Regions from separate parts of the Anaerosinus gibii genome, predicted to be linked through region 2. Evidence: riboswitches for the same ligand, from Rfam matches in the RefSeq annotation. Region 2 holds a riboswitch; each other region holds the start of a gene.
The links. Region 2 has a riboswitch for cobalamin ahead of P3F81_RS07690 (magnesium chelatase ATPase subunit I). Riboswitches for the same ligand answer to the same signal wherever they lie in the genome.
Positions count from the first base shown of each region.

Region 1 (5,455 bases), 1.0 Mb from region 2:
GCATTCCTTTATAAGCAATGACTAAATCAGGCTGTAAGCTCACTACAGCTTCACTGTTAATTCGATAAACAAAACCAACTTCTGCACTATCTTTATATCGCTTGGGAATCTGAGCTATCTGTGAGGTTGCCCGTCCGATAACTTTCCCCTGTACCTGATCCAAAATTTCTAGAAAGGATGGTGATAACACCACAATTCGTTCCGGTGTATTTGCCAATAACACTTCGCGATGATTATCATCGATGATTGTCAAGTTCTGGCTATGATTTTCCCCTAAAGTCAAAGATTCTTTATTCCCACATCCAGAAAACAATACACTAGCCGCAATAAATAAAATTGCACTAACCACTATTAATCCTTTATTCATACAACACTCACTTTCAGTCCTAACCAAACTAGAATTTGCAGTCGATTCCAACACGATACATTCTTCCATATACATCTTTATTATAATCATGATAATTGCCGAGATTATCTATGCCTAAGTATAGCCTTGCCCTCGCATCTAAATCTTTTTGTGCTAAGAAATTAACTACTGTAAATGTGCTATTTTCCATTTCTTTATCCCCCGTTGTAATATTGCCATCTTTGCTCGCCCAATAATCAATATTACTTACTACATCCAAGTTAAACTGCCAGTTCGTATCCTTCGGATGATAAAACAATCCTAAATTAAGCTGATGTCTAGGACGATCTTCTAGTCTTTGACTGCTTCCTTGATCTTTTGCATCTAAATAAACATAGCCAAAGTTCAAATCTACTTCATCATTCAATTGATGCTGGATTGAAGCTTCTATTCCTTGCATTCTCGCTTCGGGAATGTTTTTATACGTCATTAATTTGTCTTTTGTCGGTATTATACTGGAAACTAAGTTTCCAGCACTATCCACATATTTACCAGTCCAAGTAGATGTAATTAATTCTTTAACATCATTTCTAAATAAACCAAAATGTCCTGTTGTCTTATCATTCCAATCTTTTTCTAATGCTAATTCATAGTTCCATGATTTTTCCGGCTTAATATTAGGATTTCCCTGGAAATACTGACCTGGCCCGCCCATCGCGCTGCCTGCAAACATTTCCCAAGCATGATAAAGTTCATTAATCGTCGGTGTCTTATAACCTTGTCCCACAACAACCTTTAACCTAGTATCATCAGCAATGTGATAAGTAGATGCTAAATTTCCTGTCCAAGCAGAGTCAAATAAATTACTATGATCAAATCGTATGGATGGTATAACTAGCCATTGGTCATTTGGACGAATTTCATCCTGAAAATACAAGGAAACATAGTCAATAGATGCTTCATCACTCGATTTTTTACTATTTAGATCGGTTTTTATTCTCGTTCCTTCCGATTTATCTTGTCTCCATTCAAAACCAACTGTAGCCAGATGCTTATCGCCCAGTTGCCAACTGTCTTTCCCTTCAAGGACATTAATTGTACGATTCACCCAATCGAAACTATTTAATGTATAAGGGATAGTAACAATATTATTGCGTCGTGTCTGTTTATAAATAAAATATTCCTTTTCATATTTCGACTGATATGCTCGAACCGACCAATTTTGTTTATCATCTTCACCTTCATAGTTCAGCGATAAATTCGTACGTTTATTTTCATTTTTATTAATTTTATCTGATTTTGGCATCATTGGATGATAGGATTGCCCCGCTTCTGAACGCTGTGTGTCTTCGTTCAGTCGTCCGAAATCAAAACTTAAGCGATTCCCATTTTCAGCCGTATAGGTCATGCCAAAATCAATATTTTGCTCTTTGCCAAAATAATTATTACTTGTTCCTTCATTATCTACATAGAATGGTTTACTATCATTATAACTTCCCGATATCTTCCAACTCATATTTCCTTTCTCATTAATATCTTGATAAAAAATACTAGTTGTTGGACCTGCACTGTCACCATGTTCATAAAGTGAATAATCATAATTAATTGAACCTTGCTTTTTCATTGGCTGTCGCATGATAATATTGACAACGCCGCCAATTGCATCGCTTCCGTACAACGATCCGGCAGAACCGCGAATAATTTCAACACGTTCCACATTATCCATATTGATTCGATCTATTTCATGCGCATTGGCTGAGTTATACGAAAGTTCTCCGCTCATCCGTTTGCCATCAACCATAATTAAAACATGTCTTGATTCTGAGCCACGAATTCTCACTTGTGATCTTCCCTGAAAATCCTTCCACAAGGTCACCCCTAGCGCATTTTGCAAAACATCCCGTAACGTTCTAGATTGTCGCTTTTCAATATCTTGACGTATGATTACTTGTACTGTGGTAGGAACTTCTTTTACTGTCTGATCAGTCCTTGTCGCAGTTACAACAACACCATCTAGATAAAATTCATCCAATACTTCTTCATTTGCCCAAGCAATCTCTGTACCGATTGATAATTGCGTGCCCAATATCATTCCACAAACAATCGCCATCCCGATTGCTTTCTTTTTTTGGCTATAATGTTTCATCCCCGATTTATCCTCCTAAAAATTTCTTAACTACACAATCCATCTTACTAAAAAAAATCTGCCTCTTCGAAAAGGCAGATTTCAATTATCAGCAAATAAAAACATAAAAACCCAGCACGAAGCTGGGTAAAATAGCAATATAAATGCTGTTATTTTATCCCCTCCCTATCACTCGTAGGTTGTATGGACTGAATGGATGGTCACATTGACTTTGAATTGTTCTATCCAACAGTTAACGCAGCATCTAATCTCCATATTCGGTGATTGATAAACAGGCAGTTCTCCTGGCTTTAAATCATCGCTCATCCAAACCTTCCCAAAGTTTTCACCCCAGTGGCATATCTTGGACTAACTCCTTATTACAGTGGCGGGACCGCGCCGGCATTGAACCGAACTTCCCTATTAAGCCCTCACGGGCACCTGTTCCCTTCAATATTTAGTTTTCACATCATTTCAATAAATTGCAAGAAATATTTTCCATGATAATACTTTATCATCATAACACTGCCCCTAAAGCATGTCAATAAATTACCTAATTTAATATTATATATATATTTCTGTAAAATTATAAATTATTGAAAAAGTTCTTTTTCAGTAAATAGAGACCTTAAGCATTCTTAAATCAACCTTTTATTTAAGTCTCACTTTTATCAAAGGGTCTATCGCTCCAAATGATTATGGCGACGCTTTTTTACAAGTTACATCATCCGCTCAAAATAGCACTAAAAACATTTAATCTTTTTCACATAATTACTCTAACTTTATCGCCCTAACCCAAATAAGCCGACAAAATCAATGATTTTGTCGGCTTATTTTATTTTTATTTTCTTTTTTAATTCTTATTGTAGGTTCTGTACATGTTGATTTTCTCTGCATTTGCCTTCATTGTCCAGATACCGCATGGGCAAACGCCCGCGCAAATACCACAGCCAATACAACGCTCTGCATCGGAAACATATTCAAATGTACCGTCTGCTTTAACGACTTTACTAATTGCCTTTTCCGGACAGGATTCAAGACACATACTACAATCGCGGCAAGTACCACAGCTAATACAGCGATTGAAATCTTGATTTGCCGCTGGCAATTCGCAGCTATGACATTTTTCAAAGTAAGCTTTACTTATTTGTCCTGCTGGAATAACTTCCTTCTTCACTGCCTGTGCATATGCTTCTCCATTTACGTAAGCATCTGCTGCCATTGCAGCCTTCGCACCAGCCCCAATTGCATCCGTTAAACGACCAGGTTTCACTACGTCACCAGCCGCAAATACACCAGCCATAACACTCGTATCTGCACCTGGCACTAACCAATCGCGAAATTTGTTTAACCCTTCAGGTAAATAATCTAGGATTGGTGTTTCCCCAACCGTTACAATGACCATGTCGCCTTCAATGAATCTGCCATCCTCAGCGATAATTCCTTTATCTGTGATTTCTTTCGTCATTACAGGCCAAATGATATCGCCACCAAGAGATTCAAAATGTTCGATTTCCTTTTTAAAGGCTGCTGGCTTTTGCACATCAATACAAGTTACCTTTTCCGCTCCCATTTCATACGCATCAAGTGCAGCATCCATCCCGGAGTTCCCTGCACCGATAACAAGCACATGTTTACCTACTTTCGGATTTTCACCACGGTTCACTGCTTTTTGGAAGTCTAACCCTTTTACGACTTTTTCTTTTCCAGGCCATGGGAATACACGAGGATTATGTCCACCAGTGGTAACGACAACGGCATCACTAGCTGTTTTAATCTCATTAAATTTATCACTGTCCACTTTGCAGTTATTGACAAAGGTTACACCCATATCTTGAATGCGTTTTAATTCCGCTTCTAAAATTTCATGCGCTAACCGACTGCGTGGAATTACTTGCTCAAGCTTACCGCCCATTGCGGAAAATTCATCATATACCGTAACATCATGGCCCTTTTTCGCCAACTGCCAAGCTGCGCTTAATCCTGCTACACCGCCGCCGATAACAGATATCTTCTTTCCAGTGCGCACGGATGGTTTCTCTACTTTTATGTGGATAGACTCTCTGCCAAGTGCACCAATTTGAATCGCTTGGTCAATGGATGCACGGCTACAGCCTTCCATACATGGATTTGGGCAGACACTGCCACATACTGATCCAGAGAACGGTGTATATTCAAGTACTAATTTATATGCTTCTTCCACCTTGCCCTGACGAAGTAAATTGTAACGTTGTTGCGTCGGAATTCCAGATGGACAGTTAAATTCACACGGCGCCGCATATTTTGCATTGTCCCAAGCTGGAACGCGCTGACGATAGATTCCTGTCACAACCGTAGAATTTACAATGAAGTCATCCATGCATACATCACTAAAAATGCCACCTTTTACCCATTCGGTCGTCCGATATTCATTTATGCTCTCCAGTGCTTTTGGTTTTTTTTCATCAAAAGCAAGTGGAAGAAGTTTTTTCCATTCCTTCCATTTTGTTAATTCCGCTCGAAGTTCAGGCTTTTCTATTGCTCCCAGAAAATCATCCATCTTACTTTCTAGATAAGCAATATCCTCTGCATCCAAAGCTGTGATTTTTACTTCCTGAGACATTCCTTTTGCTTCGCCTCTAAAATAAAGCACACCGCCAACCATACCTATACAAGAACGATCACCAAGTACAGACTCAAACTGCTCACTGTCATACCCACAAACAACAGCTTTACCGCCACCCATAAATTCAAATGAAAAACTGCCGACATTTTTCAGCACCCATAATTCTGGTGCATCATAAAGTGGATCATGTTTCATGAGTGATCCAGAACGCGTCCCGGCGCGACCGCCGATATAAATCGTCCCGCCTGCCGCACAGTGTCCAGCCGTATCACCAGCATCACCTTTTACAACAATTCTACCGCCGGCATTCAGCCAACCGACATCGGCAGATGCCGAGCCTTCTACAATAACTTCTGTATGATCAAGACACATGGACCCA
Region 1 is NZ_CP120678.1:2,642,622-2,648,076, forward strand. It holds gene P3F81_RS12710 (ABC transporter substrate-binding protein) at 1-421, opposite strand, end outside; gene P3F81_RS12715 (TonB-dependent receptor plug domain-containing protein) at 396-2,492, opposite strand; cobalamin riboswitch at 2,750-2,931, opposite strand; gene P3F81_RS12720 (FAD-dependent oxidoreductase) at 3,325-5,455, opposite strand, start outside.
Region 1: it holds a riboswitch for cobalamin, as region 2 does, so the genes downstream of both, P3F81_RS12715 (TonB-dependent receptor plug domain-containing protein) here and P3F81_RS07690 (magnesium chelatase ATPase subunit I) in region 2, are expected to answer to the same signal.

Region 2 (5,455 bases):
TTGCTCGAAGCGGAGCAACGCGGATTGTGGAATGCGAAAGCGGAGACGAAGGAAGAATTGCAAAAGCTTTACTTATCGCTTGAAGGTGAACTGGAAGAGCGCAGTGAAGCGAATGCTTAACGGGGAGGCGAAGGAATGATTCGGCAATCAGAACGAAAAAATCTCGTTTACTGTAATTTGGGAAATGCCTACATATCTGTTTCTTGTAATCCTGGTGCAGTGGTAGTGTTTCATACACCAAAAGCTTGCTCTCATTTAGCTTTGCGTAATTATTGGAGTATAAAACGGCGCGGACTGCTGCGTGATCCTTTAGCAATGCTGCCGGAGAAAAACAATCTGTTTGTAACTGGCATATCGGATAAAGAAGCTATCTTTGGCGGAGAAAGGATTCTTCGCCAATGCTTGCTGGATATTTCACAAATGGAGAATGTGCAATATATCATTGTTGTTCCCGGATGCACAGCCGGTGTAATTGGCGATGATGTCGAAGCGGTATGCAAGGATGTCGAGGAAAAGACAAAGTTACCGATTATTGTTGTGTCGGGTGCCGGCTTTATGAGTAAGCATTATACGGAACATAACATCAAGATGCTAGAAACTTTGCTGGAACGCTTTGCAACAATTAAGCCGAAAGACCGAGAGAAAAAAGAAAAGCTTGCCGTTATCATTGGTGAAAATAGTGGAGCAGGCAATGAAAATAATGTTCGTGAAATAAAACGACTGCTTCAGTATTTTGGATTTACACGTATTTTATTTCCGCCCAATACGATGACAAAAGAGGAATTTGCGATGATTCCCAAAGCGGATTTAATTTTGTCGGTAGGAATTGCGCGTGAATATTATCCCAAGATGCAAGAATATGCAAGAGTGTTGGCTGAGCGTTATCAAACGAAGTGTTATACGGGGAACTATCCTAAAGGGATGGCAGAAACGAAAGTATGGTTTGAAAAAATCGGAGAAGTTTTAGCGTGCGAAGCAGAAGCTAAACAAGCCTGGAAAATAGAAAATACACGTCTGGAAAAGTTTTTACAAAAAAAACGCGAAGTTTTGTCGGGAAAAAGTTACATTTTTGTCATTGGGTATGCAAGCCGTTATTTTGATCCGAAGTTTCATTTAGAAACGTTATCAGCTGTGGGTGCAGAACTTAAAGCGGTAGTTTTACATAATGATTTAACGAGTAAAGAAAAAGCAGAGCAACGCAAGCGAATCATGGAGCTAACGGATATTCCCTGCTATACAGAAGAAGAGATAAAAACGCTGGCAGAGCAAGTGGACTTTGTTTTAACGACGACAGATTTAATTGATCTTCCCCATCAGTTGTCTATCTCAATTCAACAAGTTGGCATTTGGGGTCTAGAAAATCTGCTAAATAAAGTATCTATGGCAATTCATGGACACGGCAGGAGGATTCTATATGAATACTAATCAGAAATTGCAGCGGTGGCTGCCGTGCAAAAGTCGTTGTGAAATGGCGGGCGCAGCCTCATTTTTTTTGAGTCTAAAAGATTGTGCGATTTTGATAAACGGGCCTCGTTGGTGTGCAACGATTGCCGAACGCGAGATGGCAAGAGTCGAGAAAAAATATGAGCGAAGAATCTTTTGTAGTGAAGTAAAGGAAATCGATTTGTTGTACGGCGCAGATGATGCGCTTTTGCTGGGGTTAGAAGAAGTAAAAAAAGAATGTAATCCTAAAATGATTGCAGTCATCAACAGCTGCTCAGTCAGCTTAATCGGTGATGACATTCAGGGGATTTGTCATAGAGCTAATTTAGCTTGTGAGATTATTGCGGTTGATGCAGGCGGACTTAAGGGAGAATTTTGGGAAGGGTATCAGGAAGCATTAGATAAAATTCTTGACTTAGTTACTGCAAAGGTAAAAGTTAAAAAAGAAGTTGTGCGGAAAAATCGCGTAAATCTTTTTGGCTGGTGCAATAACTATCCAAATTGGCAAGGGGATTTAGCTGAAATCAAGCGAATGCTTATATCCTGTGGGATTGAAGTTGGTGTTTGCCTTGGTGCAGATGAAACTTCTCTAGCTGAGATGATGCAATTGCCATTGGCTGCTTGCAATATTGTTTTATCTCCGGAACTTGGAGTTGAAGCGGCAAAACGGTTAGCAGAAGAATGGGGGCAAGATTACCTTATTGCGCCTACACCTTATGGAATGCAATGTTCCATTGCCTGGTTAAATCGGATTGCAGAAAAATTACAGATCAATATCTGTACAGAAAAACTAGAAACAGAAATCGACATCAATCAAGAAAAGCTGGATCAAGCAATTTTTCAGCTCAAAGCGGATTATAAAAACTTTGGCTTTGGCGACGTATATTTAACGCTTCCTTACGGAGTTGCTTATGGAATCGTAGAAGCACTAAAAACAGAGTTCCCTGAATTTAATGATATTTATCTCAAAATAGAAGGCCCGAATAAAGCAGAATATCCAATGATTCAAGGCGTTAGGGCATGGCAGGTAAAACAAGATACTTTATCTGTTGAAGAAGCAGGTATTTCGCTTGTCCTTGGGGACTGGCAAACTAGACTGGAAGTTGGGCAATATGATCGGATGATTTTTAAAAATTTTCTTATGCCAATGCAAGGTGTTCCTGTTGCAGAACGTCCCTATGCAGGTGTTTTGGGATGGAAGCACTTTATGGCGGAAGTGATAGAAGTGTTTCATGTGATTGCTTACTTACATCCGGCAAAAGTTGAAAAATAAAAAACATTAAAAAATCTTGACTGTATGACCACTATATAGTGTATGGTGGAAAACGATGCAATCATTTCGACAAATTCATATTGAGAAGATAGGTGCCGAAAGGCTTAATAGGGAAATCGGTGAAAAACCGGTACGGTCCCGCCGCTGTAATGGGGAGTAACTCCACAAAGATGTCACTGGATATATTCTGGGAAGGCGTGGAGAAGCGATGATACAGAGTCAGAAGAACTGCCTAGCTTCATTTTGCCATGAAATCCTACGAGCGATAGGAAGGTGAAAGATACTGTAACTATACAATGCTATATGCATTTGTAGGTATAGATATGGAATTTAACGCCTTTTTGCTTTTGCGAAAAGGCTTTTTTGTATGAGCATAGTTTAAATTGAAGGAGTAAAAACATGAAAAGAAAAGTAGTATATCCGTTTACAGCTATCGTTGGACAGGAAGAAATGAAATTATCTTTAATTTTAAATGTCATTAATCCATCATTGGGTGGTGTTTTAATTAAAGGGGAAAAAGGAACGGCAAAATCAACTGCGGTCAGAGCTTTGGCAGAACTTTTACCGGCGATGGAAGTTGTTGATGGATGTCAATTCCACTGTGATCCAAGTGAAGCGAATTTGCTTTGTGAAGCTTGCCAGAAGAAACAGCAAGAACATAAATTAGCAAGTCATCATGCGGTAAAAATGCGCGTGGTGGAATTGCCGGTAAGTGCAACGGAAGATCGCGTGGTTGGGACACTTGACATTGAACATGCGATTAAACATGGAGAAAAGAAATTTGAAGCCGGGATTCTTGCCCAAGCGAATCGCAATATTCTTTATGTTGATGAAATTAATCTACTTGATGATCATGTCGTTGATGTTCTTTTAGATGCGGCAGCAATGGGAATTAATACGGTTGAACGTGAAGGGGTGTCCTACTCCCATCCGGCGAGATTTGTCCTTGTTGGGACAATGAATCCGGAAGAAGGCGATATTCGTCCACAATTGTTAGATCGATTTGGACTATCTGTAGTTGTTACTGGTGAACATGAACCGGAAAAAAGGGTGGAAGTCATCAAAAGACGTCTTGCTTATGAAGCTGCCCCGGAAACTTTTATTGCAGATTGTCAAGAGGAGCAAGAAGCTTTAGCAACAAAAATTATTCAAGCAAGAAAAATTTTAACAAACGTAACGATTTCTGATGAACTTTTAGTTGCAGTTGCTAAAATGGCGATAGAATTAGGCGTCGATGGCCATCGCAGTGATATTACAACGATTAAAACAGCGATGACCTTGGCTGCTTTTGATGGTAGAGAAGAAGTCTTACTTGAAGATATAAAAAATGCGGCAAAATTGGTATTGCCGCATAGAATGCGCCGTCGTCCATTTGAAGAAGGTGCCTTGGATTGGGATAAAGTTGAAGCTTTACTTGCAGAGTAAATGGTTTTGTGGGAGGAAAGAAAGATGATGATACCATCTGCATATCCGTTTGCGGCAATTGTTGGGCAAGAGCAGGTCAAAAAAGGACTCATGATTGCTCTGGTTAATCCAAAAGCGGGTGGAATATTAATTGGCGGACCAAAGGGCACGGCAAAATCGACACTTGTACGTTCGATACGTGAAGTCAGTGGTGATAAGCGATGTGTAGATTTACCGCTCAATGCTACGGAAGATATGTTGTTTGGTAATATTGATCTGGAATATGCCATACAAGAGGGGAAAAGAAAATTTTTACCGGGAATTCTGGCGAAAGCAAATAACAATATTCTTTATATTGATGAAGTAAATTTACTGCGCAGTGAATTGTTAACGGCGATTTTAGATACCAATATTGCAGGGATAAATCGAATTGAACGCGAAGGAATTTCGTTTTCGCATGAAGCAAATTATATCGTAATTGGAACAATGAATCCGGAAGAAGGCACGTTGTCTGCGCAAATTTTAGATCGCTTTGGCATGTATGCGGAAACGACAAATGCAATAGAGGTTGAGGAACGGGTTCAGATTGTAAAATTGCTTTTAGATTTTGAGAAAAACCGTCAAATGTTTAAAGCTCGTTATGCGACAGATATAGAAACCTTAGCAGAGAAAATAAAAAAAGCAACAGCAATTGTTTCGCAAATTGAAGTATCAGAAGCGATGATGCAGTTAGCAGCGCAAATGTGTGCAAAATCATTTTGCGCAGGTCATCGAGCGGAAATCTATTTATTAGAAGCAGCAAAAGCGATTGCGGCACTTGAAGAACGGTTGTATATCTTGCCTAAGGATATGGATGAAGCAGCGATGTTTGTTTTGGTACATCGAATGCGTCAGCTTCCTCAGCAGCAACCCCAGGAGCAGGAAGAGCAAGAACAAAACGAACAAGAAGAGAATAATGATACAGAAAATAATGATGAGCAGGAAGAATCTGAATTACCACCACCGTCGGCAGACGAGGATGGGCAAGAGGACGATGATGAAAGTGAATCTGAGCAAGAAGATGATAAAACAGAGGAAACACCAGACAATCCGGAAAATCAGCTAGCGCCAGAAGAGCAAACAGCTGAAATTGATAAAACTTTTCAATTACCAAAGATGATGCTAGATATGGGCAAAGATCGTATGATTCGCCGTGGCAGTGGCAAGCGCAGCACTACGCGAACTGATTTAAAACAAGGGCGATACGTTAGGGCGTCAATGCCAAAAGGCAAGATTGAGGACTTGGCGTTTGATGCAACGATTCGCGCCGCCGCACCATTTCAACGGATGCGCAGT
Region 2 is NZ_CP120678.1:1,595,879-1,601,333, reverse strand. It holds gene cobN (cobaltochelatase subunit CobN) at 1-120, shown strand, start outside; gene P3F81_RS07700 (nitrogenase component 1) at 136-1,425, shown strand; gene P3F81_RS07695 (nitrogenase component 1) at 1,415-2,716, shown strand; cobalamin riboswitch at 2,790-2,966, shown strand; gene P3F81_RS07690 (magnesium chelatase ATPase subunit I) at 3,116-4,141, shown strand; gene P3F81_RS07685 (VWA domain-containing protein) at 4,166-5,455, shown strand, end outside.

Region 3 (5,455 bases), 240 kb from region 2:
TTTGGTAGGTAGCATGGTAAGAGTTTATTTACCGAGGCTTAGTTATCCTGATGAACATGGCAATTTAATTTTTTGTTTGCCATTTTTCAAAAAAAGATTAAATGTAAAATAAATTCTAAATTGCATAGAATAAAAGCAAGCCTTTTGTTTTTTCTACTTACGGTATATAATAATTACATTGTAAAAGACGGAAAGAGGGATAAATACATGGATAGAAATTCGCAATGTTGGTGTGGAAGTGGGAAAAAATACAAAAAATGTCACTTGGAATTTGATGAAAAGATAATGAGTATAAAACTGGATTTTTATAAAGGTCAAATTCGCCCACCTCATACAATTATAAAGACACCAACCGATATTGAAGGAATAAAAAAAAGTGCGGTCATTAATGATGCAGCATTAGATTTAGTTGCAGAGCATATGAAAGTTGGCGTTGATACAGAGATGCTAAACCAATTGGCTCATGAATATATTGTTTCACAAGGAGGCATTCCGGCTTGCTTAAATTATGAAGGATATCCAAAGAGTATTTGTGTTTCAATTAATGATGTTGTATGTCACGGAATTCCATCTAAAGATACAATTTTAAAAGATGGTGATATTGTCAACGTGGATATCACAACGATTTACAATGGATATTATGCGGATGCATCGAGAATGTTTATGATTGGCAATGTAAGTGAAGAGGCTGAAAAATTGGTTCGTGTAGCACGTGAATGTATGATAAAAGGAATTGAAGCTATTCGTCCATGGGGATTTTTGGGAGATATTGGTGCAGCTGTACAATTACATGCGCATGCGCATGGTTATTCAGTAGTAACGGATTTAGGAGGACATGGAATTGGAAAGAAATTCCACGAAGAACCATTTGTACCTCATGTTGGTGAAGCTGGAACAGGAATGCTTCTTGTCCCAGGTATGGTATTAACGGTTGAACCAATGATTAATACAGGAAAATATGCTGTTTATATAGATAAAAATGATGATTGGACTGTTTATACAAAAGATCACTCGCTATCTGCACAGTGGGAACACACTGTTTTAATTACTGATGATGGTGTAGAAATTTTAGCAAAATAAATCATTTTAAAAATTATTGAAATATCTTTAAAAATTATGTTGACAATCTATTTGTTTATATATATAATATTACAAGTAAAGCACGTGACTCTGTAGCTCAGTTGGATTAGAGTATTTGACTACGAATCAAAGGGTCGCAGGTTCGAGTCCTGCCAGGGTCACCATTTATTTATAAAGAAGTTGACATAAAGTTATTGCTTTGTTATAATAAATGACGGTTTACAGCAGTTTTTATGGTGGCTATGGTGAAGCGGTTAACACGCCGGATTGTGGCTCCGGTATTCGTGGGTTCGAGACCCACTAGTCACCCCATAAAATACTGGGGCATAGCCAAGTTGGTAAGGCACGGGACTTTGACTCCCGCATGCGTTGGTTCGAGTCCAGCTGCCCCAGCCATTTTGATCCACTAGCTCAGTCGGTAGAGCACCTGACTTTTAATCAGGGTGTCCCGCGTTCGAGTCGCGGGTGGATCACCATTTATGAGATAGAAGTCCTTTAACACATAGGTTAGAGGGCTTTTTGTTATTTTATTATCATAAAGGAATTTGAAATGGAAAAGAAAAAAGGAATTTTAATTACAAGTTTTGGATCTGCAAATTTAAACGCACATTCATTATTGAATGATTTTGTTAAACAAGTAGAATTGAATTTTTCAGATGCAGTTGTCAAAAACGCTTTTACTTCAGTATTTATTTCTAAAAACCTTAACAACAAAGGAATTACTGTTAAAAGTGTTCAGGAATGTTTAGAAGACTTTGCACAAGCAGGTATTTTAGATGTTGTTATACAGCCAACAAATTTGGCGACAGGAAAAGAGTATGAAGAGAAAATTGTTAAAGTTGCAGAAAAAATGAGGCAGATTTTTAATAGTTTAAAAATTGGAAAACCATTAATGTATGTTGGAACTGCAAGCGAAAATGAAGTGAATTATACTTTATTAGCCCGTGCACTACAAAAGCAGTTTAAGAATTTCGATGATTGTGAATTTGTTTTCATGGGGCATGGTGTAAAAAATCGGTGCTTACAAGAATATAAATTATTGCAATCAACATTTAATAAAATCAAGCTTCCTGTATTTATTGGGTTAATGGAGGAATGTTTTAGTCTTGAGCATATAGTAGAGCGTTTGGCGGTAAAGTCTAAAGGCAGGAGAATTATTCTCATGCCATTATTATTTATTGCGGGTGGACATGTAGAACAGGAATTGCTGACTGATGATAAAAGTTCATGGAAAAATAGATTAAAACAGGCGGGGTATGAGGTGGAAGTTTATCCGCATGGAATTTGTGAAAATAAAGAGGTACAAGAGATTTACATAGGAAAAATTAAGAAATTGTTATAGTCTTTATTGACAGTGGTATTCATTAATGGTATTATTGGACACGAATCGATTCAATTGTAAAATTAAATAAAAGAAACAGGTGTCCGCAAGGACTTAATAGGGAAGTTGGTTGAATGCCAACGCGGTCCCGCCACTGTAATAGGGAGCAAACTCAAAAATGTCACTGGAAATAATTCTGGGAAGGCTGAGTGAGCGATGAACTAGAGCCAGGAGAACTGCCTGTTTAACATCACCGTTATACCTACGAGCGATAGGGAGGGGGATTCGTCAGTCTTATATTTATTACTGAATATGATGAACCTTTTCTATGCGAAGTAGAAAAGGTTTTTATTTTTCTAAAGATGAAAATATGGGAGGATTTTATGAAAACTTTATTATGTGGAGTAATGGCAGTTGTTTTTTCTGTTTCAGCGGTATTTATGACGGGAGCTTCTGTTGCACAGGCAAATAGTAAAAAAGCTTTAGTTGTTGTAAGTTTTGGTACTACTTTTGAGGAAGCTAGACAAAATGATATTGAAGGGATTGAAAATGCATTAAAGAAGGCTTTCCCTGATCGTGAGTTTAGAAGAGCGTTTACATCTAAAATAGTAATGAAACGTATGTTAGAAAACCAAGGAATTAAAGTAAATGATTTAGAAACAACATTAAAAGAATTAAAAGCAGAAGGCTATGAAGATATTTTAATTCAGCCAACGCATTTGATTCATGGAGAAGAATACGAAGGAAAAGTTTTAGGAACAGTTAGCAAATTTGAAAAGGAGTTTGCTAAAGTTTCCGTGGGAAAACCTTTGATGACTGACGAAAAAGATTATGCAATTGTGGCTACTGCTTTAGCAACACAATTCCCAGCTTTAGAAAAAGATGAAGCTGTCATTTTCATGGGGCATGGCTCGCCGCGTGATAATAACAAGTCATTTGGCAACACTTATAAAACATTACAAGCTGCATTTGATGCTGAAAAAATGTCTGTTTTAATTGGTGTTGTTGAAGAAGTTGACCATCCAAATTTTGAAGACATGTATGCGATGTTTAAAGAACGTGGATATAAATCTGCAGTATTTATGCCATTGATGGTAGTGTCTGGTGATCATGCCAATAATGATATGGCTGGTGATGAAGAAGATTCTTGGAAATCTATGATTGAAAAGGATGGTTATAAAACTAAAGTTCAATTTGGTGGAATTGGACGTAACGTGGCAATTCAAGCAATTTATGTAGAACATGCTCTTGAAGCTTTGAAATAATAAAATATTAAAATATATGAAAAGATATGCATTAAGGGTGCATATCTTTTCATATATTTAATCTAGTTAAAGACTTTAGTTATGAGACGAACTGTTGATAAAGTTCACTTATAAAAAATTTTTTCAAGTGTTAAATCCTTGGGATTTGTAAGATATTTAATAATTTCTACTAAAACGACAAGGAAAATCCACTTTTATATAGTATTTCTACTTATAGGGTATTTTTTGATACGTTTAATATGTATACAAAATACGAAGAAAGGTGGGGTTTTTATGAATGGAGAACCAGTAACAACAAATCCCTTTTTAATCATGTTAATTAACATGACCATTGTATTCGGTGTTTTATGGTTGCTTGGATGTATGATTAAGTTTATTCATTTTATTGATCCGACGAAGAAAAAAAACACGGAAAAAATTATTTCGACTGCACCTATGCAGCCAGCGACAGTTGTTGTTTCTGAAGATGATTTACCAGATAAATTACAGGAAAAAGAGTTGGTTGCAGTTATCACCACAGCAATTATGGCGTATGGGTATCGCGACGTGAGAATTACCTCGATAAAAGAGATACACGATTAACTCTATTAAAGTAAAAAGAATTATTTACAGGAGGTATAAATAAATGGAAGCATTTAGTATTGCGTTGCAGTCAGTTTGGGCGAATAGTGGATATGCCGGGTTTAGTATAGGCAATGGCATCATGATTTTAGTTGGTATTCTTTTATTGTATTTAGCATTTGGCAAAAAATTTGAGCCATTATTATTAGGTCCAATTGCATTTGGCTGTCTTTTAGCAAATATACCTAAGACTGGTTTTGATGTTGAGCCTGGTGTCATGCAGGCGATTTCTTACGGGATTCAATATGAAATTTTTCCACCGTTGATTTTCTTAGGTGTAGGTGCAATGACAGATTTTGGGCCGCTTCTTGCAAATCCCAAAATGTTATTACTAGGTGCAGCAGCACAATTTGGTGTTTTTGCGGCTTTAGCAAGTGCAATGTTCTTTGGGTTTACTGTACAAGAAGCATCTGCGATTGGGATTATTGGTGGGGCGGATGGTCCTACAGCAATTTATATGACAATTAAATTAGCACCTCATCTGTTAGGCGCAATTGCTGTCGCCGCATATTCATATATGTCGTTAGTCCCACTCATTCAGCCGCCAATTATGAAACTTTTAACAACAGAAAAAGAACGTGCGGTGGAGATGGGACAATTACGTGAAGTAACTAAATTTGAACGTATTGCATTTCCTGTAGTATCTACGATTGTAATTAGTTTATTATTACCACCAATTACTTCATTGATTGGTATGCTTATGCTTGGAAATTTATTTAGAGAATCTGGAGTAACAGACAGATTGTCAGATACAGCGCAGAATTCTTTAATTAATATTGTAACAATTTTCTTAGCGACAGGAACTGGACTTACGATGTCAGCAGAAAATTTCTTACATATACAAACAATAAAAATTATCGGGTTAGGTTTATTTGCTTTTGCAGTTGGTACAGCAGCTGGAGTTCTTTTAGGTAAAGTTATGTACTGGACAAGTGGAGGAAAAATTAATCCATTAGTTGGTGCAGCGGGCGTTTCAGCTGTTCCAATGGCAGCGCGAGTATGTCAAGTTGTTGGTCAAAAGGCGAATCCGTCCAATTATTTGTTAATGCATGCAATGGGGCCTAATGTTGCTGGTGTAATCGGCACTGCTGTTGCAGCAGGAACTATGTTGGCTATGTTCAAATAATGTGGTATGCTATAAGAGCATATTTGGTTAGGTAAGTTAGGA
Region 3 is NZ_CP120678.1:1,835,930-1,841,384, reverse strand. It holds gene P3F81_RS08755 (YczE/YyaS/YitT family protein) at 1-112, shown strand, start outside; gene map (type I methionyl aminopeptidase) at 208-1,080, shown strand; tRNA gene P3F81_RS08745 (tRNA-Arg) at 1,167-1,244, shown strand; tRNA gene P3F81_RS08740 (tRNA-His) at 1,317-1,392, shown strand; tRNA gene P3F81_RS08735 (tRNA-Gln) at 1,401-1,476, shown strand; tRNA gene P3F81_RS08730 (tRNA-Lys) at 1,481-1,556, shown strand; gene P3F81_RS08725 (sirohydrochlorin cobaltochelatase) at 1,631-2,422, shown strand; cobalamin riboswitch at 2,483-2,659, shown strand; gene P3F81_RS08720 (sirohydrochlorin cobaltochelatase) at 2,785-3,666, shown strand; gene P3F81_RS08715 (OadG family protein) at 3,940-4,248, shown strand; gene P3F81_RS08710 (sodium ion-translocating decarboxylase subunit beta) at 4,292-5,413, shown strand.
Region 3: it holds a riboswitch for cobalamin, as region 2 does, so the genes downstream of both, P3F81_RS08720 (sirohydrochlorin cobaltochelatase) here and P3F81_RS07690 (magnesium chelatase ATPase subunit I) in region 2, are expected to answer to the same signal.